2 linked regions of the Desulfomonile tiedjei DSM 6799 genome follow. The protein of the gene in region 2 interacts with the protein of the main gene of each other region in a pairwise test. Links are inferred from orthologs where the notes say so. Each region holds a gene or a part of one and is shown on either strand. Other genes may lie near its edges. The genes, in order: ftsZ and rlmN.

Region 1 (3,149 bases), 4.1 Mb from region 2 along the record:
TAGCCATCAAGAACAGGGAAGTGACCGCCGTCGATGTGGCGAGAGTAATCGATGCAGCCCGGGCCGTTGCCATTCCCATGGATCGGGAAGTGATCCACATTCTACCCCAGGAATTCATGGTAGACGACCAGGAAGGCATAAAAGAACCCATCGGAATGGCCGGGGTTCGCCTGGAAGCAAAAGTACACATCATCACCGGTGCGGTCTCTGCTGCCCAGAATATTATCCGCTGCGCCAACCGCAGCAACTTGAGGGTCAATGATTTGATCCTTCAGCAAATGGCTGCAGCAGAAGCTGTTCTCTCATCCGACGAAAAAGAACTGGGAGTGGCTCTTGTGGACATAGGCGGTGGAACAACCGACATAGCGGTGTTCTCCGAGGGGTCCATACAGCATACCTCGGTGATCTCGGTAGGCGGAGAACAATTGACCAACGACATAGCCGTGGGGCTCAGGACACCCATGGTGGAAGCGGAAAAGATAAAGAAACGCCACGGTTGCGCACTGGGCTCCATGGTGAGCAAGGATGAGACCATTACCGTTCCGGGAGTAGGCGGACGACAGCCTCGCGTCCTTTCGAGAAGCGGGCTGGCAGACATCACGGAACCAAGGTTGGAAGAGCTTCTGGGGCTTGTCCGCAGAGAGCTGGAACGATTCAACCTGCTTCCAACCATTGCGTCAGGGATTGTCCTGACAGGCGGCACCGTCGCCATTGAAGGAATTTGCGAGCTCGCGGAACAGATTTTCGATATGCCCGTGCGCCTGGGATACCCTGTGGGGATAAGCGGACTTGTGGACGTAGTGAATTCACCTGTCTATGCGACCGGAGTCGGACTGGTACTCTGGGGGGCACGGAACAAGAGCGTAGACATCACGTCCTACCAGGCGGGCAACGGAATGTTCGACCGGGTAATGGGGCGCATGAAACAATGGTTTACCGAAGCATTTTGATGAAATACATGTAATGCAATATGCCGGCACGTCGGAGGAATTCGGCATTGTCTGGAAGGGACGAAAGATTTCTAATGTGAGGAGGTACCGGCTATGCTGGACTTTGAAGTCCAATCCGATCGTAACGCTCTGATTCGAGTAATAGGTGTAGGCGGCGGAGGCGGAAACGCCGTAAACAACATGATACGGTCAGGTTTGACCGGCGTGGAATTCATTGCCGCCAATACTGACGCTCAGTCCCTCCAGAATAATTTGGCGGAAACAAAGCTGCAAATCGGAAATCAGCAGACAAAAGGGCTTGGAGCAGGAGCAGACCCTGAAGTTGGAAGAATAGCGGCAAATGAGGATTACGACAATCTCCGCGACTTGCTGGAAGGCGCCGACATGGTGTTCATTACCGCTGGTCTCGGTGGTGGAACAGGTACCGGCGCTGCTCCCATCATTGCACGCATTGCCCGGCAGGAAGTAGGAGCACTCACTGTTGCCGTCGTGACCAAGCCTTTCTTGTTCGAAGGCAAGAAGCGGATGCGTCAGGCCGAAGAAGGGATCGAAATGCTCCGCCGCGAGGTGGACACGTTGATCATCATCCCCAATCAGCGGCTCCTGTCATTGAAAAAGGATATCTCCTTTCTCGATGCATTCCGCAAGGCCGACGACGTGTTGCTCCAGGGTGTACGCGGAATTTCGGATCTCGTAACCGTGAACGGTTTGATCAACCTCGACTTCGCGGACGTGCGGACCATTATGCAGGAAAAAGGCATCGCACTTATGGGGACTGGCTCGGCAATCGGCGAAGGTCGTGTCGAAGAAGCCACTCGCATGGCGATCAACAGCCCGCTCCTGGAAGATATTTCCATGACCGGCGCACGTGGAGTTCTCATCAATGTGACAGGCTCTTCCAATATGACCTTGTCGGAAATCAACGACGCTGTCTCTGTTATTCAAAATGAGGCCCATGATGATGCAAACATCATCTTCGGTGCAGTAATCGACGAAGAAATGGGCGATGCCGTCAACATCACCGTGATTGCCACCGGATTCGGCAGAGACTGCATGGTTCAGCAACCCGAGCAGGTCCAGGTAAGTCCTCGAACCCCCGCCTCTGCCGCTCATGTCGACGAACCGAAGGTCGAGCGTTCGTCAGCTCGGACTATCGTTCCACCGGAACCGAAAGATTCCCACATGCCTGCATTCATTCGACGCACCCAGCGGGAAAAGAACAGCAGGCATCTCACCGTTGTGGATGAGTTTGGCATGGAAACCGAAGAAGATCTGGATATCCCTACCTTCCTGCGCAAGAGTTAAGAAAATTGGGGGAAACTTCTTGAAAGAAGTTTCCCCCAAACCCCCTTCAAGAACTTTTATCATCCCCTGAAACCGAATTTCTGAACGAAATTCGGTTTCAGGGGATGATAAAAGCGCCTTGGAGGAGATTCAGGGACACACTCTTGTCAAGAGAGAATCCTCCACTATTCCCTCTTCAATGCAAAGTAGTATCGGTAGCGGTCGGCCTCCGTGCCGACCGACATACCATTTCGCAATTGTGCATATAAGATGGCGAAGGCTGAGGTGTTCTGAGCGGAGTGATTAGACGGCCTTGCGTCGTCCGGAGCGAAGGATACCTCAAGCCTGCCACATTACAAGAACAAAAGCGGACCGGTACTACTTGATAGGGCGGATTCGTTCAGTGTATTCTCAATATATTTCTCGGAGGCTACACAGCGTTGTCGCTGAAATCTTCTCTCAAAGATGTTGCGAGTACCTTGAAAGCTCGCCTCGATGTTTACCGGGCCGTGTACCGGCATCCCAAGACTCCGAGAACGGCAAAGGTGCTCTTATGGCTCGCGCTGGCTTATCTCATGTCTCCCATCGATTTGATTCCCGATTTCATCCCGATAATCGGCCATCTGGACGATCTGGTTATTGTGCCCGGACTGATTCTCCTTGCTTTGTGGCATATTCCTGAGAATGTTCTTTCGGAATGCGGGTACAATTATACCTGAACGAGGGGATAATTCTGTTCCCCGAGTCCCAAAACGGAATTTCCGACATGAGAAATCAAGCTCTGGTTTGCTCCAGCACATGGATAATGCTCAGTACAACTTCGTTTGCAGGTGTCGGTATTCCGTGGATTTTGCCCAGTTCAACCATTTTCCCGGCGAATGACTCTACCTCCGTTTTTCGTCCTGCTTCAATATC
Region 2 (3,251 bases):
AGCGAACGAGGCATCGAGAATGACGGATGAACCACGCGTAAGAGCTTCCCGAGCGTCTGCCAGAAGCGCCTGGTACGTCCTTTCCGTCGCCCCAGACGTATAGAACCCCTCGCGATAGTTGTCAAGCTGATGTTCTGCAGGAGAGAGGCCGTACATGCGTTTTCTCAGCACATCCGATCGTATAGGGGTTATTCCGAGCCGTTTCCCGAGTTTCTCCGCAATGAAGCTTTTTCCACTTCCCATAAGCCCGCATGTGACGATCAGCACCGGTTCAGGGGGAGCTTTCAGATTTGCAAGAGCCAGATCGAAATACGAGCGCGCCCTCATTGCCGCCGCAGCCTTGTCCTGCTCCGGTACTTCAGGTTCGTCCAGAGTAAATCCGATCACTTTACCTCGAACAAAGGCACGATAGGATTTGTAGAATCCCAGGAGCTTCAATGCATCCTCATCGCCTGATGCGGCTGCGTACTGCTTTGATACGCGGTCTGCAAAAGCGGGATATCCTCGATATTCAAAGTCCATAAGAAGGAATGCAAGATCGGAAGCAGTATCTCCGTACCGAAAACGATCGTTGAATTCGATACAGTCCAACAACATTATCTCATCCAGTACGATTACGTGATCGAGATGCAGATCTCCGTGACAGTCCCGAATGAATCCTTCTTGAACTCTTTTTGTAAACAGTGGTTCATTCTCCGCCAGGAACTGAATGGAGAGCGCTCGCGTCTCATCGTACACGGAACGATCGATGGTTCGGGAAATGTACGGTTCTGTCTGCACGAAGTTTTCTGTCACATTATTTCGAATCACCCGGGGAGATCCGAAGGCATCTATTTGCGGGCCTCGTTCGGCTTGTGCATGGAAATATGCAATACAGGAGGAAATGCGGTCCAGGAGTTCCGGAGTTACACGATCCCGATCAACCATACTTATCAAGAGTGCCTCTTCCGGAATTCTCCGCATAACGACTGCGGACTCGATCGCTTCACCCGGCCCTGTCAGATCGATTCCGGAATCCGTCCGGTAAATGGTTGCAACATCAAGGTAAATCCCCTTTGAAAATCGGGAATTGAGTGCCACTTCGCGGTGACAGTAATATGTACGCTTCTCTCGAGTGGTGAAATCTAGGAATCCGAAATTCACCGGCTTCTTGATTTTGTAAACCAGGTCTCCTGCTATAAAAACGACAGAAATGTGGGTCTGCAAGACTTGTACGGAATCAGGCCGCACAGGATAAACCGCGGGGTTGGATAATGCGGCAATGAGTTCCGGGAAATGGTCGGTCACGGGAGTTCTGTCCCACGGGACGCTAATTGTCCGCATGCCGCGAGAACATCCCTGCCTCTGGACTTGCGGACAATAGCCATGAGCGAACGGTTCAGGAGTATGTCCTGGAACTTGAGCACCCGTTCAGGCAAAGGTGATTCGAGATCGCCTGTTGCCTCATCATTGAGCGGAATGAGATTCACCTTTGCGCGAATGGGATTGAGCAATCGCACTAATTGTCGTGCATCCGCATCGGAGTCGTTCAGACCTCGTATCAGCACGTACTCGATGGTAATACGGTCACCTCTGGTGACGGGATATTTTCTCAACGTCTCCATAAGCGTGCCGATGGGATACTTTTTGTTGATCGGCATTATCTGATCCCGTTGTTCGTCGGTCACCGCATTGAGACTGACCGCAAGCTTGGCTCTCACCCGGTTTCCCAGCTCGGTTATTCGAGGAACCAGCCCAACAGTGGACACCGTTATCCTGCGCCAGGAAACCTGGGGTCCATTGGGGTGGCTCAGTATGTTCAGCGCTTTCACGGTTTGATCGAAATTCGCGAGTGGCTCTCCCATTCCCATAAAGACTATGTTGGTGATCCGACTGCTCGGCAAGCGCCGTCGCACAGTCAGAAGCTGAGAAACGATTTCTCCGGCAGTAAGATTTCTCACAAATCCCATGGAACCGGTTCTGCAAATTCTGCAGCCCATGGCGCATCCCACCTGAGTGGACACACACAGCGTGTCGTGATCCTCGGAAGGGATCAGCACCGTTTCAACCCTGAGTCCGTCTTCCAGGCCCAGGAGAAACTTGGTGGTACCATCCTCCGAACACTGCATGTCGATCAGCGTCGGGATACACAACCCTGCTCTTTCATTCAGTTCGTCCCTGAGTCTCTTGGACAGATTGGTCATGCCCGCGAATGAATCGGACAAGTCCTGGTGTATCCACTTCATTACCTGGGCGGCTCTGTACCGTTCTTTTCCGAGTCCGCGGAAAAAGTCTTCCATCTCGGAATGCGGCATTCCCACCAGGTCCGGAACGCATGTCTCAGGTTGAGATTTGTGAGAAACGCTCATCAAAATATTTCTATTCCGCTGAAGAAGTACCCTATCTCAAATGCCGCGCTTTCAGGAGAATCGGATCCGTGCACAATATTGTTCTGTTTACTGTCAGCCCATTTTGCTCGGATAGTTCCAGGCGCCGCTTCTGCAGGATCGGTCGCTCCCATGATTTCACGATTCCGTCGAATCACGTCCTCTCCTTCCAACACCATCAAGACCACGGGTCCCGACATCATGAATTCTACCAGTTCTCCGAAGAAAGGGCGTTCTTTATGAACATAGTAGAATCCTTCTGCTTCTTTGCGGCTCAAAAGCTTCATTTTCGCTGCCGCAATTCTGATTCCCTGCGACTCGAATGTCTTGATTACTTCTCCTATGAGATTCTTCGATACGCCATCCGGTTTGATGATGGAAAGAGTCTTTTCCATGCGATCCTCCTTAATAATAAGTCCGGCTCGAGGCCGGAACAACGGTCAATCAAAGCGGAACCCGTCCGCGTGTCTTCTAAAAGTTTCGAAAAGTATCGGTGCCCTGCGTCCGCTACCGGGCACCCATCCCGGGTGTTCGCGGGACCCCTACCGGTGCACGGAGGCCGTGATCCGCGACACCAGGAACAGTCATTACCAGAATGTCTGACTGTCTCTCAACTGAACTAACGACATAATCCGTTCCGATTTTAGAATTGAACTACGCCGAAAGCAACATGCACGTGCATATGGATGTAGAGAGATCGCCATACTGTCCGATTGAGGCTACGAAATGTATGAAAATATGGTACAAAGACTTTACAGATCACTGTGCCGTTCACATTCTAGGAGAGCATTCGACGCCTTATTTACGCGAAACTTTCACTAACAGGAAATGCCGGTGACCAGTAGAAAACCCATCAGTATCACTGTCTTAGGGGGTGGCCGGGAA

Evidence for each region.
Region 1: the proteins of rlmN (region 2) and ftsZ interact in binary tests that used the Escherichia coli proteins (3 or more experiments, as listed by UniProt). The link is inferred for Desulfomonile tiedjei DSM 6799 from one-to-one orthologs.

Annotation. Positions count from the first base shown.
Region 1 is NC_018025.1:5,440,408-5,443,556, forward strand. What follows is about bases 331-3,149. They hold ftsZ (cell division protein FtsZ), read left to right. Parts: upstream 331-1,043; coding sequence 1,044-2,255; downstream 2,256-3,149. Other genes in these bases: ftsA (cell division protein FtsA), read left to right, coding at 331-950; DESTI_RS31470 (YkvA family protein), read left to right, coding at 2,675-2,953; DESTI_RS23370 (ketopantoate reductase family protein), read right to left, coding at 3,009-3,149. Also shown: more of ftsA, read left to right, coding at 1-330. UniProt on the Escherichia coli protein: Essential cell division protein that forms a contractile ring structure (Z ring) at the future cell division site. The regulation of the ring assembly controls the timing and the location of cell division.
Region 2 is NC_018025.1:1,344,324-1,347,574, reverse strand. What follows is about bases 317-3,237. They hold rlmN (dual-specificity RNA methyltransferase RlmN), read right to left. Parts: upstream 2,349-3,237; coding sequence 1,284-2,348; downstream 317-1,283. Other genes in these bases: DESTI_RS05610 (MBL fold metallo-hydrolase), read left to right, coding at 3,201-3,237; ndk (nucleoside-diphosphate kinase), read right to left, coding at 2,348-2,761; DESTI_RS05625 (bifunctional aminoglycoside phosphotransferase/ATP-binding protein), read right to left, coding at 317-1,323. Outside these bases: more of DESTI_RS05625, read right to left, coding at 1-316; more of DESTI_RS05610, read left to right, coding at 3,238-3,251.